2 regions of the Streptomyces sp. NPDC043896 genome follow, and region 1 is predicted to be linked to the other one. Evidence: riboswitches for the same ligand, from Rfam matches in the RefSeq annotation. Region 1 holds a riboswitch; the other holds the start of a gene.
What was found. Region 1 has a riboswitch for glycine ahead of gcvP (aminomethyl-transferring glycine dehydrogenase). Riboswitches for the same ligand answer to the same signal wherever they lie in the genome.
Positions count from the first base shown of each region.

Region 2: another riboswitch for glycine. It lies ahead of gcvT (glycine cleavage system aminomethyltransferase GcvT); the one in region 1 lies ahead of gcvP (aminomethyl-transferring glycine dehydrogenase).

Region 1 is NZ_JBWKEE010000037.1:1,418-16,607, forward strand. It holds gene AC069X_RS35185 (sugar phosphate nucleotidyltransferase) at 1-1,960, shown strand, start outside; gene AC069X_RS35190 (DUF881 domain-containing protein) at 2,071-2,976, shown strand; gene AC069X_RS35195 (small basic family protein) at 2,973-3,305, shown strand; gene AC069X_RS35200 (DUF881 domain-containing protein) at 3,311-4,150, shown strand; gene AC069X_RS35205 (FHA domain-containing protein) at 4,281-5,168, shown strand; gene ftsR (transcriptional regulator FtsR) at 5,239-6,003, shown strand; gene AC069X_RS35215 (bifunctional nuclease family protein) at 6,067-6,540, shown strand; gene AC069X_RS35220 (MerR family transcriptional regulator) at 6,727-7,365, shown strand; gene AC069X_RS35225 (DNA polymerase IV) at 7,454-8,893, shown strand; gene AC069X_RS35230 (PRC-barrel domain-containing protein) at 8,916-9,272, opposite strand; glycine riboswitch at 9,395-9,493, shown strand; gene gcvP (aminomethyl-transferring glycine dehydrogenase) at 9,691-12,576, shown strand; gene AC069X_RS35240 (DUF5999 family protein) at 12,715-12,903, opposite strand; gene AC069X_RS35245 (hypothetical protein) at 13,164-13,784, opposite strand; gene AC069X_RS35250 (glutamate-cysteine ligase family protein) at 14,280-15,190, shown strand, end outside.
Region 2 is NZ_JBWKEE010000009.1:220,755-235,944, forward strand. It holds gene AC069X_RS16095 (SsgA family sporulation/cell division regulator) at 1-145, opposite strand, end outside; gene AC069X_RS16100 (hypothetical protein) at 321-635, opposite strand; gene AC069X_RS16105 (L-serine ammonia-lyase) at 829-2,211, opposite strand; gene AC069X_RS16110 (hypothetical protein) at 2,348-2,593, opposite strand; gene glyA (serine hydroxymethyltransferase) at 2,874-4,130, opposite strand; gene gcvH (glycine cleavage system protein GcvH) at 4,148-4,528, opposite strand; gene gcvT (glycine cleavage system aminomethyltransferase GcvT) at 4,608-5,723, opposite strand; glycine riboswitch at 5,905-6,008, opposite strand; gene AC069X_RS16130 (AAA family ATPase) at 6,217-6,876, shown strand; gene AC069X_RS16135 (enhanced serine sensitivity protein SseB) at 7,076-7,810, shown strand; gene AC069X_RS16140 (enhanced serine sensitivity protein SseB C-terminal domain-containing protein) at 7,873-8,613, shown strand; gene AC069X_RS16145 (ABC transporter permease) at 9,245-10,237, shown strand; gene AC069X_RS16150 (ABC transporter substrate-binding protein) at 10,332-12,041, shown strand; gene AC069X_RS16155 (ABC transporter permease) at 12,250-13,251, shown strand; gene AC069X_RS16160 (ABC transporter ATP-binding protein) at 13,281-14,342, shown strand; gene AC069X_RS16165 (ABC transporter ATP-binding protein) at 14,348-15,190, shown strand, end outside.

The sequences.
Region 1 (15,190 bases):
CTTCGACTACGTCGACCCGGACGTTTCGGTCGACTGGTCCGGCGACGTCTTCCCGCAGCTGATGAAGGAAGGCCGGCCGATCTACGGCTACGTCGCCGAGGGCTACTGGGAGGACGTGGGCACCCACGAGAGCTACGTCAAGGCGCAGGCCGACGTCCTCGAGGGCAAGGTCCAGGTCGACATGGACGGCTTCGAGATCTCGCCCGGCGTCTGGATCGCCGAAGGAGCCGAGGTCAGCCCGGACGCCGTGCTGCGCGGGCCGCTGTACGTCGGGGACTACGCCAAGGTCGAGGCCGGCGTCGAACTGCGCGAGCACACGGTCGTCGGGTCGAACGTCGTCGTGAAGAGCGGGGCCTTCCTCCACAAGGCCGTCGTCCACGACAACGTCTACATCGGCCCGCACAGCAACCTGCGCGGCTGCGTCATCGGCAAGAACACCGACATCATGCGGGCCGCGCGCATCGAGGACGGGGCCGTCATCGGCGACGAATGCCTCGTCGGTGAAGAATCCATTGTCCAGGGCAACGTGCGGGTGTACCCGTTCAAGACCATCGAGGCCGGCGCCTTCGTCAACACCTCGGTGATCTGGGAGTCGCGCGGTCAGGCGCACCTGTTCGGTGCCCGCGGCGTCTCCGGGATCCTGAACGTGGAGATCACCCCCGAGCTGGTGGTCAAGCTGGCGGGCGCCTACGCGACGATGCTGAAGAAGGGCGCGATCGTCACCACGGCCCGTGACCACTCCAGAGGCGCCCGGGCGCTCAAGCGCGCCGTGATCTCGGCGCTCCAGGCCAGTGCCATCGACGTCCGTGACCTGGAGAACGTACCGCTGCCCGTGGCCCGTCAGCAGACGGCCCGCGGTGCGGCGGGCGGCATCATGATTCGGACCTCGCCCGGTGTGCCGGACTCGGTGGACATCATGTTCCTCGACGAACGAGGAGCCGACCTCTCGCAGGCGCAGCAGCGCAAGCTCGACCGGGTGTACGCGCGCCAGGAGTACCGGCGTGCCTTCCCCGGGGAGATCGGTGACCTGCAGTTCCCGTCGAGCGTCTTCGACTCGTACACGGGCTCGCTGCTGCGCCGGGTCGACACCACCGGGATCGCGGACTCCGGGCTCAAGGTGGTCGTGGACGCCTCGAACGGCAGCGCCGGGCTCGTGCTGCCGAGCCTCCTCGGCCGGCTCGGTGTCGACGCGCTGACGATCAACCCCGGTCTCGACGAGTCCCGGCCGACCGAGAGCCGGGAGTCGCGGCGGGCCGGGCTGGTGCGCCTCGGGGAGATCGTGGCGTCGGCCCGGGCGGCCTTCGGGGTGCGGTTCGACCCGGTGGGCGAGCGGATCTCCCTGGTGGACGAGCGGGGCCGGATCATCGAGGACGACCGGGCGCTGCTCGTGCTCCTCGACCTGGTGGCCGCCGAGAAGCGCAGCGGCAAGGTGGCCCTGCCGGTGACCACGACGCGGGTGGCCGAGCAGGTGGCCGCGTACCACGGGACTCAGGTCGAGTGGACGACGACCTCGCCCGACGACCTGACCCGGGTGGGCCGGGAGGAGACCACGATCTTCGGCGGGGACGGCCGGGGCGGTTTCATCGTTCCGGAGTTCTCCAGCGTCTTCGACGGCTCGGCGGCGTTCGTGCAGCTGATCGGCCTGGTGGCGCGGACGCAGCTCACCCTGAGCCAGATCGACGCCCGGATCCCGCGCGCCCACGTGCTCAAGCGGGACGTGCCCACCCCCTGGGCCGCGAAGGGGCTGGTCATGCGGAGGGTCGTGGAGGCGGCCGGCGACCGGCAGGTGGACACCACGGACGGGGTGCGCGTGGTCGAGGCCGACGGGCGGTGGGCGCTGGTCCTGCCGGACCCGGCGGAGGCGGTCACCCACCTGTGGGCCGAGGGTCCCGACGACGCCTCGGCGCAGGCACTGCTGGACGAGTGGGCCACGGTCGTGGACGGTGCCGGCCAGCACTGACCGGAACGCGCCCGCCGCGCGGCGTGGTCACGGCGGGCCGGGTGCGGGGAGTCACCCGGCCCGGCCCGCCGGACGAGCGCATTCGGTACGGGCCGTGCCGCCGTGCGACGATGTGCGGCATGTCGCAGCCGCCCAACAACCGGAGTTCGGCCACGCCGCCCGCGCGCCCGGACGCGTCCATGTCGCTGCTGACCCACGTGATGGACCACAGCCTCGACGAGGGGTATGCGGAAGCCGCGGCTCGGCGCGAGGCGGACGGTACGGCGGGCCTGCCCCGTACGCTCAGGGCCAAGCTGGCGCTCGCGGCCGGGCTGGTGCTGGCCGCCATGGTCGTCACGCTCGGTGCCGCGCAGGCGCGGGTGTCGGCACCCGTGCTGGCCAAGGAGCGCCAGGAGCTGATCGACCGGGTGCAGCGGGCCAACGACCACGCGGACGGGCTGGAACGCGACACCGAGCGGCTGCGCACCGAGGTCGCGGACCGGCAGCGCGCGGCGCTGAAACAGCAGGTCGGCGAGCGGGGCAGGCTGGTGGAACTGCTCGCGGGTGCAACCGAGGTGCACGGTCCCGGCGTCAAGCTCGTGGTGGACGATGCCAAGGGCGCCTCGTCGGGCGGCGGTGGCGGCCCGCGCGAGAGCGCCGGGTTCTCGGACACCGGCCGGGTGCGCGACCGGGACATGCAGCGGATCGTCAACGGGCTCTGGCAGTCGGGTGCGGAAGCCGTCGCGATCAACGGGCAGCGGCTGACGGCGCTGTCGGCGATCAGGGCCGCGGGTGACGCGATACTGGTCGACAACAAGCCGCTGGTGCCGCCGTACGAGGTCCTCGCGGTCGGCGAGAAGAAGCGGCTCGGGACCGCGTTCCAGGACTCCTTGGACGGTCAGTACCTCCACGTCCTCCAGGAGAGCTACGGGATCCGGTACGCCCTGACCCCGATGGACGAGGTGCGGCTGCCCGCCGCGTCGAGCCTGACCGTCCGCACAGCCACAGCAGAAGAGCCGAAGAAGGGTGCATCGTGATCGCGGTACTGGGCCTCTTGGCCGGAGTGGTGGTCGGGCTTCTGGTCCGGCCCGAGGTGCCGGCCGTGGTGGAGCCTTATCTGCCGATCGCCGTGGTCGCCGCGCTCGACGCGGTGTTCGGGGGTCTGCGCGCGATGCTGGACGGGATCTTCGTCGACAAGGTCTTCGTGGTGTCCTTCCTGTCGAACGTGGTCGTGGCGGCGCTGATCGTCTTCCTCGGCGACAAGCTGGGCGTCGGCTCGCAGCTGTCGACGGGCGTGGTCGTCGTCCTCGGCATCCGGATCTTCTCCAACGCCGCGGCCATCCGCCGGCACGTCTTCCGGGCGTGAGGCCGATGAGCACGGAGAGCACCCCGTCCGGTGAGCCGGAGGTCCCCGGGCGGCCCGAGCCCCGGCCCGAGCCGCCCCGTCCCCAGGAGGCTGGACAGCGGCCCCTGCCGGCCGCGCCGGAGCAGACCGGGCGCCAGCGCCTGGCCGCCGGGCTGTGGCCGCCCCGGTTCAGCCGGGCCCAACTGATCGTCGCGCTGCTGCTGTTCGTCCTGGGCCTCGGCCTCGCGATCCAGGTGCGCTCCAACAGCGACTCCAGCGCGCCGCTGCGCGGTGCCCGCCAGGAGGACCTCGTACGGATCCTCGACGAGCTGGACGGGCGGACCCAGCGGCTGGAGGACGAGAAGCAGCGGCTGGAGGACCAGCGCAAGGAGTTGCAGAGCAGCTCCAACCAGGCCGAGGAGGCGCGTCGGCAGACGGTTGAGAAGGAGCGCCAACTGGGCATCCTGGCCGGTACGGTGGCCGCACAGGGCCCGGGCATCACGCTGCGGATCACCGACACCAAGGGTCAGGTGCGTTCCGACCAGTTGCTGGACACCCTCCAGGAACTGCGGGCGGCCGGGGCGGAGGCGATCCAGATCAACGGAGTGCGGGTCGTGGCGGGCTCGTACTTCTCGGACGAGGGCGGCGGGGTCGGTATCGACGGTAAGAAGATCACACAGCCCTACGAGTTCAAGGTCATCGGCAAGCCGCAGGATCTGGAGCCCGCGCTGAACATCCCGGGAGGTGTCGTGCAGACCATGGAGAAGGAACAGGCCACGGTCGCCGTCACACGGTCGGCGAAGATCGTTGTGGATGCCTTGCGGGCTGCGAAGCAGCCTGACTACGCTCGGTCGTCATCACCGTGATGCGGGGTGGGATGTGGACGGGCTCACGCGGGCCGACGCCTGCGGGGGGTCGACGCACGGAAGTCGCCGTGCGTGGTGGAAACTGTCTGGTGGTTACGGACGTTGTCAGAATGTCCGGGTCGGCAGGTGTGTGCATGCAGAGTTCGTCCTGCCCCACGGGCGGGTCTGTTTCGGTCAAGGGGAATCGCCCGTGAAGTTGTTTGAGAAGTTGTTCGGCAAGAAGAAGAACGAGGAAAGCGGTGCCGCGCGGCACCGCTCGGGGCAGCCGGAAGGGCCGGGCGACAGGCCGCTCTTCCGCGACGAGGTGGCGGGCCCCGGTGACAATTCGGGCGCGCCCGGCGCGTCGTCCGTTGACCCCGCCGGTTCCGGACGCATAGGTTTCGGTGAACCATCAACCTCTAGTGCGGGTGGAGGGTTTGCCTCCGACCCCTATGCCACCAATGCCTCCGCGGGGCAGCCGCGGCGCGAGGAGCCGTCCATGTCGGCCGAGCAGACGTGCGGCAGGTGCGGGCACCGCAGCGATGCGGCGAGCCGTTTCTGCTCCAACTGCGGGGCGCCGCTGCGGCCGGGTCTGACGCCGGAGCGTGCCTCGGAGACCACGTCCACCATCTCGATCTCGGGCCTCGAGGCCTACGAGGCCGAGGGGTCGGGCCAGCACGTGTCGTCCTCGCTCTCCCCCGAGGCCCAGGCCGCGGTGGAGGCACTGCCGCCCGGTTCGGCCCTGCTGATCGTGCGGCGCGGACCCAACTCCGGCAGCCGCTTCCTGCTGGACGGCGAACTGACCACCGCGGGCCGGCACCCGCAGAGCGACATCTTCCTGGACGACATCACCGTGTCCCGCCTGCATGTCGAGTTCCGCCGGAGCCCGGAGGGCGGCTTCACCGTCGCCGACGTGGGCAGCCTCAACGGCACGTACGTGAACCGCGAGCCGATCGACTCCGTCGCCCTGCACAACGGTGACGAGGTGCAGATCGGCAAGTACCGGCTGGTCTTCTACGCGAGCCTGCGGGGCGTCTGACCCCCTCGGACACCGTCCGGGGGGAACCCGACTCCCGGACACCGTCCGGGGGGACCCCAGGGAAGGTTCCATGCTGCGTACCCCGACGGGCGGTGCCCCGAAGAACGGCACCGCCGGCTCGGCCGGGCAGCTGGTCAGCATCGGCACGGTGCTGACCATGCTGCGGGACGAGTTCCCCGAAGTCACGATCTCGAAGATCCGCTTCCTGGAGGCGGAGGGCCTGGTCGAGCCCCGGCGCACACCTTCCGGATACCGCAAGTTCAGCACGGAGGACGTGGAACGGCTCGGACGCGTCCTGCGCCTCCAGCGTGATCACTACCTGCCGCTGAAGGTCATCCGGGAACAGCTCGACGCGCTCGACCGCGGTGAGCAGATCCGCATTCCCGCCCCCGCCGCGCACGGGGAGTCCGTGGATCCGGCGCAGCCTTCCGCCGGGTACGGGGAGGCGGGCGGTGAGAAGCCCGCGGCGGCCCGGGTCGGCAGGGCCGAGCTGATCGCCGCCGCCGAGGTGGACGAGGCGCAGCTCGCGGAGTGGGAGTCGTACGGGCTCGTCTCCGAGGCGCCCGGCGGCGGTTTCGACGCCGGGACGCTGGCCGTGGCGCGGCTGATCGCGGATCTCGGCCGGTTCGGGCTGGAGCCGCGTCACCTGCGCGGCATGAAGGCGGCGGCGGACCGGGAGGCCGGTCTGGTGGAGCAGCTCGTCGCCCCGCTGCGCCGGCACCGCAATCCGCAGACCAGGGCGCACGCCGAAGCCACGATGAGGGAGCTCGCGGGGCTCTCCGTCCGGCTTCACGAGGCCCTGGTCCAGACCGCTCTGGGGCTCCGTCCGCACTGACCGGACGGGTCCCGGAGGAGCCCCGACTACCCAAACCTGCCGGGCAGGTCCTAGGGTTGCTGTGTGAACGAGCTCGACGTTGTGGGTGTCCGGGTGGAAATGCCCTCCAACCAACCGATCGTGCTCCTGCGTGAAGTGGGAGGCGACCGGTACCTCCCCATCTGGATCGGTCCTGGGGAGGCGACAGCCATTGCCTTCGCGCAGCAGGGCATGGCCCCTGCCCGGCCGCTGACGCACGACCTGTTCAAGGACGTGCTGGAGGCGGTCGGTGAGGAGCTCACCGAGGTCCGGATCACGGATCTGCGGGAGGGCGTGTTCTACGCGGAGCTGGTCTTCGCCAGCGGGGTCGAGGTGAGCGCGAGGCCGTCGGACGCCATAGCGCTGGCCCTGCGCACGGGAACGCCGATCTACGGCAGCGACGGCGTGCTGGACGACGCCGGGATCGCGATTCCCGACGAGCAGGAGGACGAAGTGGAGAAGTTCCGCGAGTTCCTCGACCAGATCTCCCCCGAGGACTTCGGCACGGGCCCGCAATAGCCGCGCCGGCGGCCGCGTCGTCCACCGGGAACTGTCAGCCCATTCGAGTAGCCTTTCCCCGCAATGGGGTACGGGAAACCACTCTCAGGGTGATTATCACTCGGCGTGCCGAGTGTGGCGATCGTTGACGCACCCCTGGTCACTGCCTACCTTCAAGGTGGGCAGGTCAAGGACGGAGGGTCGGGCGTGAGGATCACGGGCGACGGCACGACCGGGGGCACCCCCGCGCGGAGCGACGGCGGGACGTACCCGCTGCACGGCGGCGCGGCCGGTCCCGCGCACCGTCAGCCGGCGACCGCGCCGGTCGGGCCGCTGAACGAAGGCCCCGTGTCCGAGCAGGTCGGCTACCGCGGCCCGACGGCCTGCGCCGCCGCCGGGATCACCTACCGGCAGCTCGACTACTGGGCGCGGACCGGTCTCGTGGAGCCGAGCGTGCGCCCCGCCTACGGATCGGGGACACAGCGGCTGTACAGCTTCCGCGACGTGGTCGTCCTCAAGATCGTCAAGCGCTTCCTCGACACCGGGGTGGCGCTGCAGAACATCCGCACCGCCGTCCAGCACCTGCGCGACCGGGGTTTCTCCGACCTGGAGCGCATGACGCTGATGAGCGACGGCGCGACCGTGTACGAGTGCACCTCCCCGGACCAGGTCGTGAGCCTGCTCCAGGGCGGGCAGGGCGTCTTCGGCATCGCGGTGGGCGTCGTCTGGCGCGACGTGGAGAACGCGCTGTCGCAGCTGCACGGGGAGCGGGTGGACACCGGGGAGACCCTGGTCGGCCACAACCCGGCCGACGAGCTTGCCGCCCGCCGCAACCGGGCCGTCTGAGTCTCCGGGACCGCGCCGGCGCGAGCCCCTCGCGGGTCGCGGGGCGCTGATCACCGCGTTGTCAGTGGCATAGGGCAGCATCGGTGCGGTGAGAGCCGCGCCGACCATCCTGCACCTGGACATGGACGCCTTCTACGCCTCCGTGGAGCAGGCGTCGAAGCCCAGCCTGCGCGGGAAGGCCGTCATCGTCGGAGGGCTCGGACCGCGCGGCGTGGTCGCCACGGCCTCCTACGAGGCGAGGCGGTTCGGAGTGCATTCGGCGATGCCGACCGCGCAGGCCCGCCGGCTCTGCCCGAACGGCGCCTACCTGATCCCGCGCTTCACCCTCTACCGCGAGGTCAGCGAGCTGGTCATGGGCCTCCTGCGGGAGCTCTCGCCGCTGGTGGAGCCGCTCAGCCTGGACGAGGCCTTCGTGGACCTGGAGGCGGGCGGCTCGGCCTTCGACTCGGCGAGCGCCCGCGCCGCGGGAGAGCGGCTGCGGGCGGACATCCGGGCCCTCACCGGGCTCAGCGGCTCGGTGGGGCTCGCCGGGTCCAAGATGCTCGCCAAGGTGGCCTCGGAGGAGGCCAAGCCCGACGGGCTGCTGCTGATCGAGCCGGGGACCGAGCGGGAGCTGCTGGCGCCCATGCCGGTGCGCACCCTGCCCGGGGTGGGGCCGGCCACGGGGGAGCACCTGCGCCGGGCCGGGATCACCACCGTCGGGGACCTGGCCGAGGCCGGTGAGGACGAGCTGGTGCGGATGGTGGGCCGGGCGCACGGCGTCGGGCTCCACCGGATGGCGCTGGGCCTGGACGACCGGCCGGTGGTCGCCGAGCGCGACGCGAAGTCCGTGTCGGTGGAGGACACCTTCGACGTGGACCTCCACGACCGGGTGCGGATCCGGAACGAGGTCCAGCGGCTCGCCGACCGGTGCGTGGGGCGACTGCGCGCCTCGGGGCACTCGGGCCGCACCATCGTCCTGAAGGTCCGCCGGTACGACTTCTCGACGCTGACCCGCTCCGAGACCCTGCGCGGGCCCACGGACGACCCCGCGGTGGTGCGGGAGGCGGCCGCGCGGCTGCTGGAGGGCGTGGACACCACCGGCGGGGTGCGGCTGCTGGGGGTGGGCGTGACGGGGCTGGCCGACTACACCCAGGAGGACCTGTTCGCGCAGGCCCAGGCGCTGGCCGCCGCCGAGGGGGAGGCGGGGGAGCCGGAGCCGTTGCCGGGGCCCGCGGAGGCCGGCGAGGGCCCTGCCGCTCCCGCCCCGGACGGCGGGCCCGGGGAGGTGCCCGGGGCGGCCCTGGAGGGCCAGGAGGCCGCTCCCGTCCGGCACTGGGCGGCCGGGAGCGACGTACGGCACGCGGTGTACGGGCCGGGGTGGGTGCAGGGCAGCGGGCTGGGGCGGGTGACCGTTCGGTTCGAGCAGCCCGGATCGCCCCCGGGCCGGGTCCGTACCTTCCGGCTGGACGACCCGGAACTGGAGGCTTCCGACCCGCTGCCCCTGGTGGGGAAGGACACCTGGGGCTGTGACCGGAAGGGCCGGTGAGCCTTTCCGGCCGCGGCACCGGCTAGGGAGCGTCCTTCGGGTGGGGGTGCTGGAAGTCGGAGGGGAGGGCCACGTCCAGGCCGTAGTGGTGGTAGAGCTGGAGCTCCTGCTCGGGGGAGAGGTGGCGGCCGACCCCGAAGTCGGGGGCGTCCTTGATCAGGGAGCGTTCGAAGGGGACGCGCAGCGCGTCGTCCACCACCTCGCTCGGTTCCAGGGGGACGAAGGCGTCGCGGCCGAAGAGGCCCGTCCGGACGGCGGCCCACTCCGGGACGCCCGTGGCGTCGTCGAGGTAGACCTCGTCCACGGTGCCGATCTTGGCGCCGTTGCGGTCGAACGCCTTGCGGCCGATCAGGCTGCGGGGATCGATGTCGGTCTGCACGGTCCCTCCGTACGGTCGCAGTGCTCACAGCTCATCCGTAATGACTACAAAAGTGCATATCCGGAGAGGGGGCCACTCGAGGGAGGGTCGAGAACGTCGCTGGTAGGCTGGGTGACGGCTGTTGACCCTGTGCGGGAGAGTCCTCCGAGTGAGTTCGACGGAGGCGCCGAAGGAGCAAATCCTCCCCGGAATCTCTCAGGCATACGTACCGCACGTGACGAGGCCACTCTGGAAAGCAGGGGCAGGTACCGGGACCGCAGTACCGGGACCCTCCCCTCACCGACGGTGAAAGCCGGAGCTCTCGGGCGAACCCCGCGTCTCCGGTGAAGCTCTCAGGTTGAGATGACAGAGGGGGAGGCCGTCCGGGTGCCCGCGCCGTGGTGCCCCTCGCAGGTCGTACGACCAGGAGGCCTCCGTAATGACCGCCAACCGCATTCCGCTCTCCCAGCTCGAGCGGGGCATCCCCTTCGAGCAGCGTCACATCGGCCCCGACGCCGAGGCGCAGGCGAAGATGCTCGCCCAGGTGGGCTACGGCTCCCTCGACGAGCTGACCGCCGCCGCGGTACCGGATGTGATCAAGACCGCCGAGGCGCTGAACCTGCCCGCAGCGCGGACCGAGGCCGAGGTGCTGGCCGAGCTGCGTTCGCTCGCCGACCGCAACCAGGTGCTCTCCCCGATGATCGGCCTCGGCTACTACGGGACCTTCACCCCGCCGGTCATCCTGCGCAACGTCATGGAGAACCCGGCCTGGTACACGGCGTACACGCCCTACCAGCCGGAGATCTCCCAGGGCCGCCTTGAGGCGCTGCTGAACTTCCAGACCCTCGTCGCCGACCTCACCGGCCTGCCGACCTCCGGGGCTTCCCTGCTCGACGAGGGCACGGCGGCCGCCGAGGCCATGTCGCTGGCCCGCCGCGTGGGCAAGGTCAAGGGCGGGGTCTTCCTCATCGACTCCGACGCGCTGCCGCAGACCATCGCGGTGATCGAGACCCGCGCCGAGCCCACGGGCGTCGAGGTCGTCGTCGCCGACCTGTCCGAGGGCATCCCGGCCGAGATCGCCGAGCGCGGCGTCTTCGGCGTGCTGCTCCAGTACCCCGGCGCCTCCGGCGCCGTCCGCGACATCAAGCCGGTCATCGACCAGGCCCACGAGCTCGGCGCGATCGTCACCGTCGCCGCCGACCTGCTCGCGCTGACCCTGCTGACCTCCCCGGGCGAGCTCGGCGCGGACATCGCCGTCGGCACCACCCAGCGCTTCGGCGTCCCGATGGGCTTCGGCGGCCCGCACGCCGGCTACATGGCCGTCCAGGCCAAGCACGCCCGCTCGCTGCCCGGCCGCCTCGTCGGCGTCTCCGTGGACGCGGACGGCAACAAGGCCTACCGCCTGGCCCTCCAGACCCGCGAGCAGCACATCCGCCGCGAGAAGGCCACCAGCAACATCTGCACCGCCCAGGTGCTGCTCGCCGTCATGGCCGGCATGTACGCCGTCTACCACGGCCCGGACGGCCTGAAGACGATCGCCCGCCGCACCCACCGCTACGCCGCGCTGCTCGCGGCGGGCCTGACGGCCGGCGGGGTCGAGACGGTGCACGGCTCCTTCTTCGACACCGTCACCGCCCGCGTGCCCGGCAAGGCGGCCGAGGTCGTCGCCGCCGCCCGCGAGGGCGGGGTCAACCTGTACCAGGCCGACGCCGACCACGTCTCGATCTCCTGCGACGAGACCACCACGCGCGCCGACATCGAGGCCGTCTGGGCCGCCTTCGGCGTGACCGCCGACATCGAGGCCCTGGACGGCGACACCGCCGACGCGCTGTCCGAGGGCCTGCTGCGCTCGGACGCGTACCTGACCCACCCGGTCTTCCACCAGCACCGCTCCGAGACCGCGATGCTGCGCTACCTGCGCAAGCTCTCGGACAAGGACTACGCGCTGGACCGCGGCATGATCCCGCTGGGCTCCTGCACCATGAAGCTCAACGCGACCACCGAGATGGAGCCGGTGACCTGGCCCGAGTTCGGCCAGCTGCACCCCTTCGCCCCGGTCGAGCAGGCCGAGGGGTACCTCACGCTCATCACCGAGCTGGAGGAACGTCTCTGCGAGGTCACCGGCTACGACAAGGTCTCCATCCAGCCGAACGCCGGCTCCCAGGGTGAGCTCGCGGGCCTGCTCGCGGTGCGCGCCTACCACCGCGCGAACGGCGACGAGCAGCGCACCGTCTGTCTCATCCCGTCCTCCGCGCACGGCACCAACGCCGCGAGCGCCGTGATGGCCGGCATGAAGGTCGTCGTCGTCAAGACCGCCGACGACGGCGAGGTGGACGCGGACGACCTGCGCGCCAAGATCGAGCAGTACCGTGACGAGCTCGCCGTGCTCATGATCACGTACCCGTCGACGCACGGTGTGTTCGAGGAGCACGTCGCCGACATCTGCGCCCAGGTGCACGACGCCGGCGGCCAGGTCTACGTGGACGGCGCCAACCTGAACGCCCTGGTCGGCCTGGCCAAGCCGGGTCACTTCGGAGGTGACGTCTCGCACCTGAACCTGCACAAGACCTTCTGCATCCCGCACGGCGGCGGCGGTCCGGGCGTCGGCCCGGTCGGTGTCCGGGCGCACCTTGCCCCGTACCTGCCGAACCACCCGCTCCAGCCGACCGCGGGCCCGGAGACGGGCGTCGGCCCGATCTCGGCCGCGCCGTGGGGTTCGGCCGGCATCCTGCCGATCTCCTGGTCGTACGTCCGCCTGATGGGTGGCGAGGGCCTCAAGCGCGCCACCCAGGTGGCGGTGCTCGGCGCCAACTACATCGCCAAGCGCCTGGAGCCTCACTACCCGGTGCTCTACACGGGCCCGGGCAACCTGGTCGCCCACGAGTGCATCATCGACCTGCGCCCGCTGTCGAAGGCGACGGGCGTGAGCGTCGACGACATCGCCAAGCGCCTGATCGACTACGGCTTCCACGCGCCGACCATGTCCTTCCCGGTGGCCGGCACGCTGATGATCGAGCCGACGGAGTCCGAGGACCTCGCCGAGATCGACCGCTTCTGCGACGCGATGATCGCGATCCGCGCCGAGATCGAGCGGGTCGCGGGCGGCGAGTGGCCGGTGGACGACAACCCGCTGGCCAACGCCCCGCACACGGCTGCCGCCCTGGGCGGCGAGTGGAACCACCCGTACACCCGTGACGAGGCGGTCTTCCCCGGCGGGGTCTCCGCGGCCGAGAAGTACTGGCCGCCGGTGCGCCGGATCGACGGCGCCTTCGGTGACCGGAACCTGGTCTGCTCCTGCCCGCCGCTGGACGAGTACGACAACTGAGTCCGCGGCGGCCGGGCCCGCGGCCCGGCGGTCCCCTGACGGGGCGCTGACACGGTGAAGGGGCCGGTCCCGGAGCTCGATGCTCCGGGACCGGCCCCTTCCTCGTCCTCCGTCGTGCGCGGTGGCCGGCCGTGTCGCCTAGGCCGCCGCGAGCGGGCGGTGCGGAGCGATGATCTGGCCGTCCGGCAGCAGCTCACCGGTGTCCTCGAAGAGCAGGACGCCGTTGCACAGCAGGCTCCAGCCCTGTTCCGGGTGGTTGGCCACCGGGCGCGCGGCCTCCCGGTCGGCGGATTCTGATGACGGGCAGGCGGGCTGGTGCTGGCACATGGATGGATTCTTTCGCTGCGGTGTGGTCTGTTCGCTACGGCTCGATGCGTGATTCATGGCCGTCCCCCTGGGTCGTCCCCGCGCCTGCGGGGAGGATGTCCTCAGTGTTCCCCCAGGACGGCTGCTTCGCAGGTATTTCCCGGCAGCTGTCCTCTTGGATTGAGGACGCATCACCCGTGCGGGCGGTTCAGGCCTGCCACCCCGTCATTTCGGGTGGTTCGCATTGACCCGAGCGGACTAGGCCGAATGAGCCACTCGGGTCAAGCAGCGGGTGCCGCGAGCGTGGGCGGTACCGGTGGGGCGGCCGGGGTCAGCCGGCGGGTCATGACGGGCAGCAGCTCCGAGACGGGGTACGGCCGGAAGGGTGCGATCCCGGGCGGGGCGGGAGCCAGGGGGACCAGCAGGTCGGAGGCGGCGGGGAGGCCGGCGGCGGCGTCGGCGCCGACCGCCCCGTGCAGCCACAGGGTCAGCATGTACAGCTCGGGCACGGACAGCAGCCGGGGCTGGTAGCTCTTGCCGAGCGACTCCGCCTGGCGCAGGGCCCGTTCGGTGGCGGCGACGTAGGGGCCCTCGAAGAAGTGGGAGAAGGCCCAGCCGTCCGGGGTGAGACGGGTGTCGGCCGCCGCGACGAAGCGGTCGCCGCTGCGGATCAGGAAACGCCAGCCGGTGAGCCGGGTGCGGGGCGGGCGGCCGTCGGCCGTGCGGCCGGACATGCCGAGCCGGTCGAGCACGTGGACCGGGAGCGGGAGTTCGGCGGTCATCGGTCCCTGGAACGCACGCAGGGCCGGGGTGTGTGCCTCGTGGACGGCGGTGGGAGAACCGAGTGCCGCGAGAACGCTGCGCAGGGCGGGCGCGGGGGCCGGGGGAACATGCAGCGGCATGGTGGGTCGCCTCTCACTTGGGAGACCTGTGGTGCAGGGGAAAGTGCGGACGGCGCTGTCGCATTCTGGGGTCAGAGGTGGGCTTTGGGGCAATGGCCGCGCGCCAACTCTCTGCCTCGTTTGCGGAGTTTATACGACATGTGTTCACACAGTGTTTCGGCTAGCCGTCCCGCCCATTGCCGGCAAGGCGCCTTCCGGTCCCGCTGTCATGGTATTCATGCCGGTTGCGCGCGGACATGCCGCGCTGACCTCGGAGGTTACCCGAAGGGCGCTCGGCTGGAAAGCTTCGGTAATACGGAATCGGCAAAGGCAATGGGGAAATTGCGTCCGGTGGGTTGCCAGGCGAATGTGCCGGAGCGCCCATCGAGCCATACCGGCGCGCGCTCCCCGCCAAGCCCCCGGCCCGGGCGTTATCGATCATGGCGCCTGGGCATCATCGACCGTGACGCGCGCCCGGACGGACCGGGCGAGGCCCACTCGAGGAGGGACGCTTCGATGGGGGAGAAGGTCGTGGCAGGCGGATTCGACCTGTCCGATCGGCATCGGTATCGGAGGAAGCTTCACGAGTGCCTGGAGGGGCTGGAGCGGCTTCTGGCGGAGAAGAGGTTCGACCGTCCCAAGAACATGATGGGGCTGGAGATCGAGCTGAATCTCGCGGGTGCCGACGGTTTGCCGCGCATGGTGAATGCGCAGGTACTGGAGCGGATTGCGAGTCCTGATTTCCAGACCGAACTCGGAATGTTCAACCTGGAGGTGAACGTACTCCCGCACCGGCTCGACGGCCGGGTATTCGACCAGCTCGCCGAGGAACTGAGCGCGGGCCTGAACTACGCCCACCGGCAGGCCGTGGAGATCGACGCGGGCGTGGTGATGATCGGGATCCTGCCCACCATCTCCCGTGCGGACCTGGCCCTGGCCAACCTCTCGGCGGTGGACCGCTACTCCCTGCTGAACGAGCAGATCCTGATGATGCGCGGCGAGGACTTCCGGCTCGACATCGACGGGGTCGAGCGGCTCACCTGGAGCACCGGCTCGATCGTGCCGGAAGCCGCCTGCACCTCCGTACAGCTGCACCTCCAGGTCACCCCGGCGCGGTTCTCCGACGTGTGGAACGCGGCTCAGGCGGTGACCGCCGTGCAGATAGCGGTGGGGGCCAACTCGCCGTTCCTGTTCGGGCGTGAGCTGTGGCGGGAGTCGCGGCCGCCGCTGTTCACCCAGGCCACCGACACCCGGCCGCCGGAGCTCCAGGCCCAGGGGGTGCGGCCGCGGACCTGGTTCGGGGAGCGGTGGGTGGACTCGGCGTACGAGCTCTTCGCCGAGAACGTCCGCTTCTTCCCCTCCCTGCTGCCGATCTGCGACGAGGAGGAGCCGCTGCGGGTGCTCGCCGAGGGAGGCGTGCCGAGCCT
Region 2 (15,190 bases), on a different contig from region 1:
CGAGGTGCGTCCCGGCGCCCCGGAAGTCGACGGACACCTCGTACGGGCGGTCCGTGCGGTACACGAAGCGACCGGTCAGCGGGACGGACAGAGGGGCGGCTTCCAGCCGCAGAGGCAGGAGTCGGTGTTCGGTGATGGTGGCCATCGGCGGCTGCCTCTCGTCGTTCCCGGGCGCTTCCGCGCCCTTCCGGCACGGTATCGCCGGGGCGTGCGCGCACCCCGGGGCCGAAGGTCCCGAAGGGCCGGGCCGCAGGACCTCTTTTCGGCCACGGGAACGCGAAAGGCCCGCCCTCCGGGGGGAGGGCGGGCCCGCGCGGCCGCTACGGCAGCGGGTCGTAGATCAGCGAGTCGTGGTTGTTGGACTGGCCGATGGCGGTGAAGCCGGAACCGTTGGACTGGGCGCCGTTGTTCTGGTTCGACGCCCCGAAGCCCGACGCGACCTGCTGCGCGGTGGAGGAGTTGCCGAGGTTGCTGCCGCCGACCCCGCTGCCGAGGATGTCGGCGAGCGCGGCGTTCGAGGCGGTGCCGGCGGCACCGGCCCCGTTGTCCGCCTGCGCCGTGCCCGTGAAGAGGGCGGCGGCGAGGGGGAGCGATGCGAGCGCCGCCATCACGCGGATGGTGCGGATGCCTGCCATGGTGAAGCCTCCAGTACGCAAAACAGCAAGGGGGTAAGGCGGTTGGCCTACCGCCCGGGGGTGTTGCGACGTCGCGTGACCAGAGTGGCGTACGTGATCATCGAGAAACCAGCCCGGACCGGCTTCTTCCCTCGCAAGCGTGATCAACTCGGTCCAAACCCCGAACCGGAGACCATTTCGAGAAGGTTCCGGATCAGCACTCGATGACGTTGACCGCGAGACCGCCGCGCGCCGTCTCCTTGTACTTGATCTTCATGTCGGCGCCCGTCTCCTTCATGGTCTTGATGACCTTGTCGAGGGAGACCTTGTGGCTGCCGTCGCCGCGCATCGCCATCTTCGCGGCGGTGACGGCCTTGACGGCGGCCATGCCGTTGCGCTCGATGCAGGGGATCTGGACGAGGCCGCCGACCGGGTCGCAGGTCAGGCCCAGGTTGTGCTCCATGCCGATCTCGGCCGCGTTCTCGACCTGCTCGGGGGTGCCGCCCAGGACCTCGGCGAGGGCACCCGCCGCCATCGAGCAGGCGGAGCCCACCTCGCCCTGGCAGCCGACCTCGGCGCCCGAGATCGAGGCGTTCTCCTTGAAGAGCATGCCGATGGCGCCCGCGGCCAGGAGGAAGCGGACCACGCCGTCCTCGTCCGCGCCGGGCACGAAGTTCACGTAGTAGTGCAGGACCGCCGGGAGCACGCCCGCCGCGCCGTTCGTGGGGGCGGTCACCACGCGCCCGCCCGCCGCGTTCTCCTCGTTGACGGCCATCGCGTAGATCGTCGTCCACTCGCTGCGGTGCATCATCGGGTCGCCCTCGGTGCGCAGCTGGCGCGCCGTGGACGCGGCCCGGCGCTTGACGCGCAGACCGCCCGGGAGGATGCCCTCGCGGGACATGCCGCGCGAGACGCAGGACTGCATGACGCGCCAGATCTCCAGGAGGCCCTCGCGGATCTCCTCCTCGGTGCGCCAGGCCTTCTCGTTCTCCAGCATCAGGGAGGAGATCGACAGGCCGGTCTCGTTGGCCAGGCGCAGCATCTCGTCACCCGAGCGGAAGGGGTACTTCAGCACGGTGTCGTCGAGCTTGATCCGGTCCTCGCCGACCGCGTCCTCGTCCACGACGAAGCCGCCGCCGACCGAGTAGTACGTCTTCTCCAGCAGCGGGGCGCCGGAGGCGTCGTACGCGAAGAGGGTCATGCCGTTCGCGTGGTAGGGCAGCGAGCGGCGGCGGTGCAGGATCAGCTGGTTCGGCTCGTCGAAGTCGATCTCGTGGGCGCCGCCTATTTCCGCGCCCAGCAGGCGCAGCTTGCCGCTCTTGCGGATGCGTTCCACCTCGTCGTCGGCGGTCTCGACGTCGACGGTGCGGGGGGAGTGGCCTTCCAGGCCGAGCAGGACCGCCTTGGGCGTGCCATGCCCGTGACCGGTCGCGCCGAGGGAGCCGAAGAGCTCCGCCCGGACGGAGGCGGTCTGGGCGAGGACGCCGTCCTTCTTCAGCCGCGTCACGAACATGCGCGCCGCGCGCATCGGGCCGACCGTGTGGGAGGAGGACGGGCCGATGCCGATGGAGAAGAGGTCGAAGACGGAGATGGCCACTGGCGGACTCCCTTGTCTGCTCGTGGGGTGGAGAGGGGGCAGGGGTGTGGTGGATCAAGGAGGGGGATCTGCGGATTTTGTCCGGCAGACGAGCGTATCGCGTGGAGATGAACGGTTCGCCTCACGGACGGGTCGGTCAGACGTGAGCCGCCTCGCGTTCCGGTGTCCGGGCGGCCGCCGCGGGGGCGTCCAGGACGGGGTCGGGGCCCGGCGGACCGGCCAGGTGGGCCCGGACGCCCGCGCGGACGGCCCAGGCGTACGTGACGAGCGCCATGGCCGCCACCAGGGCGATGTCCACGCCGCCGGGGAGGGCGCCGCGGCCGCCGAAGTCGGCGGAGCGAGGCAGGAGAGGAGCCGGACCGACCAGTGGCAGGACAGCCACAGCAGGACGGTCGGCGCGAGCGCCACCAGCGTCCCGAAGCCGGTCGGCCGGTGCGAGCCCGCGTCCACCAGGTCCTTCGCCCGGCCGAAGCCCCACGAGGACGTCCATGGGTGCGTCCGTCCTGCCAGGGAATGCCTTGCCGTATCGGCTTCCTTACGGGGAACCTATGTGCCGGTTTTTTGGTTCTTTCGGTGGCAATGGGCCGCATCCGCCTGGGGCTTTGGTCATGAAAAGGGCCCGGCCCTGTGTGAAACAAGGCCGGGCCCTTCCGGGCCGTTGCCTAGAGCGACGGGTACAGCGGGAACTTCGCGGCCAGGGCCGAGACGCGGGCCTTGAGGGCCTCGGCGTCGTAGCTCGGCTTCAGGGCCTGCGCGATGATCTCGGCGACCTCGGTGAAGGCCTCGGCGTCGAAACCGCGGGTGGCGAGGGCCGGCGTACCGATCCGCAGGCCCGAGGTGACCATCGGGGGCCGCGGGTCGTTCGGGATGGCGTTGCGGTTGACCGTGATGCCGACCTCGTGGAGGCGGTCCTCGGCCTGCTGGCCGTCCAGCTCGGAGTTGCGCAGGTCGACCAGGACCAGGTGCACGTCGGTGCCGCCGGTGAGGACGTCCACGCCCACGGCCTTGACGTCGTCCTGGACCAGACGGGCGGCGAGGATCTTCGCGCCCTCCAGGGTGCGCTCCTGGCGCTCCTTGAACTCCGGCGAGGCCGCGACCTTGAAGGAGACGGCCTTGGCCGCGATCACGTGCTCCAGCGGACCGCCCTGCTGGCCCGGGAAGACCGCGGAGTTGATCTTCTTGGCCAGCTCCTGCGTCGACAGGATGACACCGCCGCGCGGACCGCCGAGGGTCTTGTGCGTGGTGGTGGTGACGACGTGGGCGTGCGGCACCGGGTTCGGGTGCAGACCCGCGGCGACCAGGCCCGCGAAGTGGGCCATGTCGACCATCAGGTACGCGCCGACCTCGTCCGCGATGCGGCGGAAGGCGGCGAAGTCGAGCTGGCGCGGGTAGGCGGACCAGCCGGCGACGATCAGCTGCGGCTTGGACTCCTTGGCGAGGCGCTCGACCTCGGCCATGTCCACCTGGCCGGTCTCGTCGACGTGGTACGGGACCACGTTGTAGAGCTTGCCGGAGAAGTTGATCTTCATGCCGTGGGTCAGGTGACCGCCGTGGGCCAGGTTCAGGCCCATGATCGTGTCGCCCGGCTTCAGCAGCGCGAACATCGCGGCGGCGTTGGCCTGCGCACCCGAGTGCGGCTGCACGTTCGCGGCCTCGGCGCCGAACAGCGCCTTGATGCGGTCGATCGCGATCTGCTCGACCACGTCGACGTGCTCGCAGCCGCCGTAGTAGCGGCGGCCGGGGTAGCCCTCGGCGTACTTGTTGGTCAGGACCGAGCCCTGGGCCTCCATGACGGCGACCGGAGCGAAGTTCTCCGACGCGATCATTTCCAGGGTCGACTGCTGGCGCACGAGCTCGGCGTCGACGGCGGCGGCGACGTCGGGGTCGAGCTCGTGGAGGGGGGTGTTCAGAACGGACATCAGGATCCCCTGGGGTGTCAGTTACCGGCGGTGAGGGCGGTGTACTCGTCGAAGGAGAGCGCGTCCTTCGGCTCCTCCGAGAGCTTCACCTTGAACAGCCAGCCACCCTCGAACGGGGCGGAGTTCACCAGCGACGGGTCGTCCACGACGTCCTGGTTGGACTCGACGATCTCACCGGAGACGGGGGAGTACAGGTCGCTGACCGACTTGGTCGACTCCAGCTCGCCGCAGGTCTCGCCCTCGGTGACGGTGTCGCCGACCTCGGGGAGCTGGGCGTAGACGACGTCACCGAGCGCGGTGGCCGCGAACTCCGTGATGCCGACCGTCGCGACGCCGTCCACGGCGTCCGACAGCCACTCGTGCTCCTTGGTGTAACGCAGCTGCTGGGGGTTGCTCATGACCTGATTCTCCTGGATGCGGGGAGGTGGATACGAACGGTGGTCTTGCTTGCTGAGACGGTGGAGCCCGGTACGAGGGTTACTTCTGCCGCTTGTAGAAGGGCAGCGCCACGACCTCGTACGGCTCATGCGTACCGCGAATGTCCACGCCGACGCCGGAGGTGCCGGGTGCGGCGTGCGCCGCGTCGACGTACGCCATCGCGATCGGCTTGCCCAGCGTCGGGGACGGGGCGCCGGAGGTCACCTCGCCGATGACCTCGCCGCCCGCGACCACGGGGAAACCGGCGCGCGGGACGCGGCGGCCCTCGGCGACCAGGCCGACCAGCTTGCGCGGCGGCTTGGTGGCCGCGACCTCGGCGGCGGCCTCCAGGGCGGCGCGGCCGACGAAGTCACCCTCCTTCTCGAACTTCACGACCCGGCCCAGCCCGGCGTCGAAGGGGGTGAGGGCGGTGGTCAGCTCGTGCCCGTACAGCGGCATGCCCGCCTCCAGGCGCAGGGTGTCGCGGCAGGACAGGCCGGCCGGCACCAGACCGGCGTCCTTCCCCGCCTCGGTCAGCGCCTGCCACAGCTCCACGGCGTGCTCGGGCGAGACGAACAGCTCGAAGCCGTCCTCGCCGGTGTAGCCGGTACGGGCGATCAGCGCGGGCACGCCCGCGACGGTGCCCGGCAGGCCGGCGTAGTACTTCAGCCCGTCCAGGTCGGCGTCCGTGAGGGACTTCAGGATGCCGGGGGACTCCGGGCCCTGGACGGCGATCAGCGCGTACGCGTCGCGGTCGTCGCGGACCTCGGTGTCGAAGCCGGCGGCGCGCTCGGTGAGCGCGTCCAGCACGACCTGGGCGTTGGAGGCGTTGGCGACGACCATGTACTCGGTCTCGCCGAGGCGGTAGACGATCAGGTCGTCGAGGATCCCGCCGTCCTCCCGGCAGATGTGCGTGTAGCGGGCGCGGCCGACGCCGACGGTGGAGATGTTGCCCACGAGCGCGTAGTCCAGCGCCTTCACGGCCTCCGGGCCGGTCAGGGTGATCTCGCCCATGTGGGACAGGTCGAAGAGGCCGGCCTTGGTGCGTACGGCGTTGTGCTCGTCGCGCTCACTGGCGTAGCGCAGGGGCATGTCCCAGCCCGCGAAGTCGGTCATGGTCGCACCGAGCGAGCGGTGCAGCGCGTCGAGCGCGGTCAGGCGGGGGGCAGTGCTCATGGGTGTGGCTCCCGGGTCCCAGGGCATGACATGACGAGGAGGTTCCTCCCCATCTGTCATCGGAACCTGAGAGGTTCGCCGAGAGTTCCCGGAGGGGGAACGCCGACTTGCACCTTGGGTGGAGCACGTGCCGGGCGGCCGTCGGGGACGGGCGCGGCGCCTGCTCGCTTTTCAGATCTGCCTCATCCACGCGGTACGGGGCCTGAGAGATTCAAGGGAGGTACTTGCTCCTTCGGCGCCCGGGCACGGCCTCGCGGCCTGCCGGGACTCTCCCGCGCGGATTCAAGCGGCCGGTATGCAGTTTGGTGTCCAGATGGCGCACATCATTGCACGGGACGGGCGGGAGGGGGCAGTGGGGCCCGGAAGAACGTGCGATCCGGGCGGGACCGGCCGTCCGCGCTGTGGAACGTCCCGCCGCAACCGGGGCCGTCGGATTACCGTCTCTTTACATTCAGTGGGCATGGGGCCCTCGCGGCCCGAATCGGGGGAGACGATCACTGTGCGGAGACTCGGAGTGGCTACGACTACAGGCACCGTCAGGGCGGTCCCCGAGCAGCGGAGCGACGCCCTGCCCGCGGCGGGCGGCGATCCCGTCCGCGACCTGCGGGGACGGCCCGCGCGGCCGCACCGGCTGAGCTATGCCGCCGGGGACGTCGTGGTGGTGTCCGGGCTGCCCGGCGGCGGCAAGAGCACCCTGATCAAGCGGGCCGCGGAGGCGGGCATCGACTCGCAGGACACCCGCGAGCGGTGGGAGCGCCGGATGCCCGCCGGCCTGCCGTACGCGGTGTACCGGCCGCTGGTCCGCGCCGCGCACTACCTCGGGCTGTGGCGCGAGCTGCGCTCCGGCGCCTCTGTGGTGGTCCACGACTGCGGCACCCAGCCGTGGGTGCGCGGCCTGCTGGCCGCCGTCGCCCGGCGGCGGGGGCGGGCGCTGCACCTGCTGCTGCTGGACACCACCCCCGAGGAGGCGCTGTCCGGGCAGGCGGTCCGGGGGCGGCGGGTGTCGGCGTACGCCTTCGCCCGGCACCGGGGGGCGGTGTCCCGTCTCCTGCGCTCCGCCGAAGCCGGCCGGCCCCCGCGCGGCTGCGCCTCGGTCACCCTCCTGGACCGCCGCTCGGCCGCCGCGGTCACCCGCATCGCCTTCGACGCCTGACGGAGCCGCCGCCCGCCGCCGGGCGCGGCTCAAGACACGGCGTTCAGGCGCGGGGTCCGGGGCGGAGCTCCGGGGAACGGGCGAAGTGGGGGAGGGAGGGGACCTCGCCCGCGCAGCGGCCCCACCGGCACGAGCCACCCGCGGCGGCCGCGATAGCCTCGGGGCGACATCCGGCGCGGACACAGGGAGAGCGGCGCACATGCAAGGCAACGGCTGGCCGGCGAACGAGTTGGAGCAGGTGCTCGGGGCGGCGCTCGGACAGGCGGACGCCGGCCCGCGGATCCTGGAGGTCCTCGGCCGCAGCCAGGTCTGGGTCCCGCTCCCCAACGGCGGCGGGCCCGACAGCGCCTCCCTCGACCTCCCCACGATGCTGATCGACGGCGCGGCGTACGTCCCCGTCTACAGCTCGGAGGCCCAGTTCCGCTTCGCCGCCGGCCCCGCCATGGACTGCGCGGTCGCCCCCGCCGTCGAGTTCGCCCGCGGCCTGCCCCCGCAGCTCGGCATCGCCCTGAACCCGGAGGGCGCCGTCGGCGTGCCGCTGCCCCCGCCCGCCGTCGCGGAGCTCTGCCGCGCCGGCCGCACCGAGCTCGACGGCCCGGCCACCGGCGGCCGCGTCCGGCTCTTCGAGCCCGACTGGCAGGACGACCCGGTGGACTTCCTCACCGCCGCCGCCGAGGAGTTCCGGGCCACCGGAGCCGTCGCCGCCGCGCACCGCTGCCTCGCCAGCGTCGAGGGCGGCGACCCGCAGCTCTACATCGGTGTCCGCCTGCTGGGATGGGATTCCGGGTCGCGCGGCGCCCCGCTGGAGGCGCTCGGCCGCGCCCTGGCCCGCGTACCGGCGCCCTGGCCGGTGCAGTTGATCCTGCTGGACGCCGCCGAGGACCCGGTCACGGAGTGGATTCGTGAGCGCGTACGCCCCTTCTACCTCCCGTAGCGCCGCTTAAGCTGGTTGGGACGTGTGGACGACGGGCGGACGAAGACGAAGAGGGGTACCGGGTGAGTGCGTCAGGCACGGCCGCGGCCGGGCAGGTCGAGCACATGCTGCGCCAGGTGACTCCCGGGCGCTATGAGAGTTATGAGTCATTCCTGCACGCCCTCGCCGAGGGCAGGCTGTGGATGCTCCTGTGGCAGGGGCAGCCGGGATCGCCGGACGCCCAGTACGGCGGCATGGAGGTCGACGGCCTCGGCTACGCACCCTGCGTGACCTCCCCGCAGGAGCTCGCCGCGAGCGGCTGGAACCGCGGCTACGAGGTGGTCACCGGCCGGGACATCGCCCGCGCCCTCTACCCGGACCGCTGGGGGCTGTGGGTCAACCCGCACGCCCAGGGCGGCGGACTCGGCGTACCGTGGGCCGACCTGCGCCGGGTCGCCACCGGCCTCGACCGGATGCCGGCGGGGCCGCTGCGGCTCTCCGAGCCGGCGCTGGAACTCCCGCAGTTCTACGGGCTGCTGACCCAGCACGCGCACCGCACGCCGGCCGTCAGGTCGCTGCGCCGCGCCTGGGTGCAGCCCTCGCTCGGGTCGGCGTACCTCGCGGTGGGGCTCGACCTGTACGACGCCTCGCCGCCCGCGCTGGAATCCGTACGGGAGATGATGCGCCAGTCGGTCGGCGCCGTGCCCGACGGGGTCCCGGTGTGCACGGTCGCGCTGGCCGACGAGCACGATCCGGTCGCGATGTGGCTGCGCGCGCAGACCCGGCCGTTCTACGACCGCGAGGGGCAGGCGGCGGCCTACTGAGCCGCTCAGAGGGCTCCGGGGACGCTTTCCCCGAGCCTCCTACAGGGTTTCCAGGAGTGCGCCCGCACCCTGAGACGAACCCGTCCGACGGACATCCGGCCGCCGGGAACCACGGTTCCCGGCGGCCTTCGTCTTGTCCGGATATCACCGCAGGTGGGCGCCCAATTGGCGCACTCCTCCAAGGAGTTGGCCGTGATGTCCGTTTGCGTACCGAACGGACGGTCTTGCTCCGCTGAGCCGTGCGCGGAGTCCGGATAACGGGAACCAAGGCCTCAGATCACGGTTGCGCATCCATTCATCTGCGGGTCTGGCGGCTGGTCGAGCGCCCGATGAAGACTCCCCACCCAAGAGCCGGTCAGTCCTCCAGGACGCGGTTCGGCACGTGGAGCCCGCCATTCGTCCCGATGCGGTGTTCCGCGCACTTCCCGCACCTCAGCTGCACCGCACCGCCCGCACCGCACCCTGCTCCACTCACAGCACGGCCGCACCGCCAGCACCGCCAGCACTGCCAGCACCTCGCACCTCGTACGCGTTCACGTGCCCCGAGCACCCGAGCGCCACTCCGCACCAACGCCGCCACAGCGGCGGGCATGGGCCGACCACCCGTCGGCCGAGAGGGGTCCCCACCACGATGACGGCACCACTGCACGACACGAGCGCGGAATCACCCGCACCCGTGTCCGTAGCCGACGTCCCTGCGAAGGCCATCGAAGGCCGCTCGCCCGGCCGCATCGCCTGGATGCGGCTCAAGCGCGACAAGGTCGCGCTGACGGGCGGGGTGGTCGTGATCTTCCTGATCCTGGTCGCGGTCTTCGCGCCGGTGATCGTGGGCCTCCTGGGGCACGACCCCAACGAGTTCCACGAGGACATGATCGACCCGGACCTGGGCACACCGCTCGGTTCCTTCGGCGGCATCAGCTCCGAGTTCCTGCTGGGCGTCGAACCGACCAACGGACGCGACGTGTTCAGCCGGATCGTCTACGGCGCCCGCATCTCCCTGGTCGTCGCCTTCCTGGCGGCCTTCGTCTCGGTCGTCCTCGGCAGCTTCCTGGGGGCCCTCGCCGGCTTCCTCGGCGGCTGGGTGGACGGGGTCATCAGCCGCCTGATGGACCTGCTGCTGGCCTTCCCGCAGCTGCTGTTCACCATCGCCCTGGTGTCCGTGGTCCCCAACTCCGTCTGGGGGTTCGAGGGTTCCGGTGTCCGGATGGGCGTGCTCATCCTCGTCATCGGCTTCTTCGGCTGGCCGTACATCGGCCGCATCGTCCGGGGCCAGACGATCTCCCTGCGGGAGCGCGAGTACGTCGAGGCCGCGCGCAGCCTCGGAGCAGGCCGCGGCCACATCCTGGTCAAGGAGCTGCTGCCGAACCTGGTCGCGCCGATCCTCGTCTACGCCACGCTGATCATCCCGACCAACATCCTGACCGAGGCGGCCCTCAGCTTCCTGGGTGCCGGCGTCAAGCCGCCCACCGCTTCCTGGGGAAAGATGCTCTCCGACGCCGTCCCCATCTACCAGGACGACCCCATGTACATGGTGGTTCCCGGTATGACGATCTTCATCACCGTCCTGGCGTTCAACCTCTTCGGGGACGGGCTGCGTGACGCACTCGACCCCAAGGGCAGCTGAACCGCTTCTTCGATTCACCACCTATGGAGGTTGGACAACCGTGATCCGCAGAAAGCAGGCTCTCGCGATCACCGCCGTGATCGCCGCCCTCTCGATGACCGCCGCGTGCGGTGGCACCGAGAACAAGAAGGACGACAAGGCCGACGGCGACAGCGGCAAGGGCTACAGCGGTGCCGCCACCGCCGTGATCAACCCCTCGGACGCCAAGGGCGGCGAGCTGAAGCTCTGGTCCCCGCAGGACGTCGACTACCTCGACCCGGCGCGCGCCTACTACGGCTTCGTCTGGAACATGCAGCGCCTCTACGTCCGCAGCCTGCTGGCCTACGACGCCAAGCCGGGCAAGGACGGCACGAAGGTCGTCCCGGACCTCGCCGAGGCCCTGCCGGTCATCAGCAACGACGGCAAGACCTACACCCTGAAGCTCAAGGACGGGGTGAAGTTCGAGGACGGCACGCCGATCACCTCGAAGGACATCAAGTACGGCGTCGAGCGCGTCTTCGCGCAGGACGTCCTGTCCGGCGGCCCGACCTACCTGATCGACCTCCTCGACCAGGGCCAGAAGTACCCCGGCCCGTACAAGGACACCGACCCGAACAAGATGGGTCTGAAGTCCGTCGAGACGCCGGACGACAAGACGATCGTCTTCAACCTGGCGAGCGCGAACTCCGACTTCAGCTACCTGCTGGCCATGCCGTCCTCCTCGCCGGTCCCGGCGGCCAAGGACACGGGCGCCACGTACACCAACAAGCCGATATCCACGGGCCCCTACAAGGTCGAGAGCTTCACCGCCGGCAAGGGCGCGACCTTCGTCCGCAACGAGAACTGGGACCCGAAGACGGACCCGATCCGCAAGGGTCTGCCGGACAAGGTCTCCTTCACGGTCACCACCAACCCGGACGACATGGACCAGCGCCTGCTCTCCGGCGACATCGACATGGCCGTCGACGGCACCGGTGTCCAGCAGGCCGCGAAGAACAAGATCCTCAAGGACGAGAAGCTCAAGGCCAACGCGGACAACCCGTTCACGGGCTACATCCGCTACTTCGCCTTCCCGCAGACGGTCGCCCCGTTCGACAACATCGAGTGCCGCAAGGCCGTCATCTACGCGGCCGACCCGAAGTCCCTCCAGACCGCCCGCGGCGGCCCGACCAGCGGTGACCTCGGCGCCAACATGCTCCCGGCCGGTGTCCCCGGCTCGGACAAGAGCTACGACCCCTTCGGCCTGACGAAGGGCAAGCCGCAGGAGGCCAAGGCCAAGGAGGCCCTCAAGGCCTGCGGCAAGCCGGACGGCTTCGAGACCACCATCGCCGTGCGCAACAACCGCGCCCCCGAGGTGAAGACGGCCGAGTCCCTCCAGGCCTCGCTCGCCAAGGTCGGCATCAAGGCCACGATCGACCAGTTCGACGGCAAGCTCTCCTCCTCCACGATCGGTTCGCCCGAGAACGTGAAGAAGAAGGGCTACGGCATCATCGTCATGGGCTGGGGCGCCGACTACAACTCCGGTGCGGGCTTCCTGCAGCCGCTCGTCGACGGATCGTTCATCCTGCCGAACGGCAACAACAACTACACCGAGGTCAACGACCCGGAGATCAACGGCCTCTTCGACAAGGCCGCTTCCGCCGCCACTCCGGACGCGGCCGCTCCGTTCTACACGGAGATCAACAAGAAGGTCATGGACAAGGCGCTCTACCTGCCGATCAACTTCGACAAGGCGCTCGTCTACCACAACCCGCGTCTGACGAACGTCTTCTTCAACGAGTCCTTCGGCAAGATCGACCTCGCCACCGTGGGCATCAAGCAGTAGGAGCAGAGCAGCAGGACCAGCGGGCTGCCCGGCGATGAGCCGGGCAGCCCCGCAGCCCGGCCGACCGCCGGGCCCGCAACCGCAACTCAGCACGTTAGTAAGTGCCTTCACCGCACATGCGCTAGTCCGAAGGGCAGGTGAAGGCCGCAGGCGGTGGCCGCCGTCCCCACGAGGGGCGGCGGCCACCCGCCCCGGGCGGCCGACTGCAGTGCTCGTCTACCTCATACGGCGGCTGTTCAACGTCGCCGCCACGCTGCTGGTGGTCTCCGTGGTCACCTTCGGCATCTTCTTCGCGGTCCCGAAGCTGACCGGCAGCGATCCCGCGCTCATGTACGCCGGACGCGAGACCAACGAGACCGCCCTGGCGGGCATCCGCGTGAAGATGGGCTTCGACAAGCCCATCTCCGAGCAGTACCTGCTCTTCGTCAAGGGAGTCTTCGCCGGTCGTGACTACGACGGCGGCACCGAGATCACCCACTGCGCGGCACCCTGCTTCGGCTACTCCTTCAAGACCGAGGCGCCCGTCTGGGAGACCATGATGGACCGGATCCCGGTCACCCTCTCGCTCGCCCTCGGGGCGGCCGTGATCTGGGTGATCGCCGGTGTCGCCACGGGCGTGGTCTCCGCCCTCAAGCGCCGCACCGCCATCGACCGCACCGTCATGGTCGGCGCGCTCGCCGGCGTCTCCCTGCCGATCTTCTTCACCGGCATGGTGGCCCCCGCGATCTTCGTCTACAGCCTCGGCTGGCTGGACGTCTCCAACTACCAACCCCTGACCGAGGATCCGCTGGCCTGGCTCAACAGCCTGATCCTGCCCTGGGTCACCCTCGCCTTCCTCTTCGCCGCGACCTACGCCCGCATCACCCGGGCGACCATGCTGGAGGTCCTCGGCGAGGACTACATCCGCACCGCCCGCGCCAAGGGGCTCAAGGAGGGCGTGGTCATCCGCAAGCACGCCCTGCGCTCCACGCTCACCCCGGTCGTCACCATGTTCGGCCTCGACCTCGGCGGCCTCCTCGGCGGCGCGGTGCTCACCGAGACCACCTTCAACTTCCAGGGCCTGGGTACGGCCGCGGTCGCCGCCATCAGCGCCGGCGACCTCCCCGTGATCATGGGCGTCACCCTGCTCGCCGCACTGTTCGTGGTGATGGCCAACCTGATCGTGGACCTGCTGTACGCCGTCATCGACCCGCGCGTGAGGCTGACGTGACCAAGAACGACTCCGGCCGTCCGGCCTTCGTGCCCGAACAGGGCGGCGCGCCCGACACGGCCCCCTTCCTCTCCGTGCGCGACCTGAAGGTGCACTTCCCGACCGACGACGGCCTGGTGAAGTCCGTCGACGGCCTCTCCTTCGACCTGGAGCGCGGCAAGACCCTCGGCATCGTCGGCGAGTCCGGCTCCGGGAAGTCCGTGACCTCGCTGGCCATCATGGGCCTGCACCGCACCGGCAACGCGCGCAGCCGCCCGCAGATCTCCGGCGAGGTCATCCTCGACGGCGAGGAGCTGGTCAGCGCCGACGCCGACCACGTCCGCCGGCTGCGCGGCCGCAAGATGGCCATGGTCTTCCAGGACCCGCTGTCCGCGATGCACCCGTACTACTCGGTCGGCCACCAGATCATCGAGGCGTACCGCAACCACAACGACGTCGACAAGAAGACCGCGCGCCGGCGCGCGGTCGAGATGCTCGACCGGGTCGGCATCCCCGAGCCGGCCAAGCGCGTGGACGCCTACCCGCACGAGTTCTCCGGCGGCATGCGCCAGCGCGCCATGATCGCCATGGGCCTGGTCAACAACCCCGAACTGCTCATCGCGGACGAGCCGACCACCGCCCTGGACGTCACCGTCCAGGCGCAGATCCTCGACCTGATCCGGGACCTGCAGAAGGAGTTCGGCTCCGCGGTCATCATGATCACGCACGACCTCGGCGTGGTCGCCGAGATGGCCGACGACATCCTCGTGATGTACGGCGGCCGGTGCGTCGAGCGGGGCACCGCCGAGAAGGTCTTCTACGAGCCCCGGCACCCGTACACCTGGGGACTGCTCGGCTCCATGCCGCGCATCGACCGCGACCAGACCGAGCGGCTGATCCCGGTCAAGGGCTCGCCGCCCAGCCTCATCAACATCCCGAGCGGCTGCGCGTTCAACCCCCGCTGCCCCTACGCCGACGTGCCCAAGGGGGGCATCACCCGCACCCAGCGGCCCGAGCTGACCCAGGACGACAGCCGGCACTGGTCCGCCTGCCACATGTCGCAGGAGGAGCGGACCCGGATCTGGACCGAAGAGATTGCGCCGAAGCTGTGACGGACATGAAGAAGGACACCGCCGCCCAGGACTCGGCCGGCGCGACCGCCGTCGCCGAGGCGGAAACGCTGCTGAAGGTCACCGGCCTGGTCAAGCACTTCCCCATCAACAAGGGGCTGCTGCGCCGCCAGACCGCCGCCGTCAAGGCCGTCGACGGGATCGACTTCGACGTCCGGCGGGGTGAGACCCTCGGCGTCGTCGGCGAGTCCGGCTGCGGCAAGTCGACGATGGGCCGCCTCATCACCCGGCTGCTGGAGCCGACCGGCGGCCGCATCGAGTTCGAGGGGCGGGACATCACGCACCTCGGCGTCGCGGCGATGCGGCCGCTGCGCCGCGACGTGCAGATGATCTTCCAGGACCCGTACGGCTCGCTGAACCCGCGCCACACGGTCGGCGCGATCGTCTCGGCTCCCTTCAAGCTCCAGGGGGTCACCCCGGAGGGCGGCATCAAGGCGGAGGTCCAGCGCCTCCTCTCCCTGGTCGGCCTGAACCCGGAGCACTACAACCGCTACCCGCACGAGTTCTCCGGCGGCCAGCGGCAGCGCATCGGCATCGCCCGGGCCCTGGCCCTGAAGCCGAAGCTGGTCGTCGCGGACGAGCCGGTCTCCGCGCTGGACGTGTCGATCCAGGCCCAGGTGGTGAACCTGCTGGACGACCTCCAGGAGGAGCTCGGGCTGACGTACGTGATCATCGCGCACGACCTGTCGGTCATCCGGCACGTCTCGGACCGCATCGCGGTGATGTACCTCGGCAAGATCGTGGAGCTGGCGGACCGCAAGTCGCTGTACGAGTCCCCGATGCACCCGTACACGAACGCCCTGCTCTCCGCCGTCCCCGTGCCGGACCCG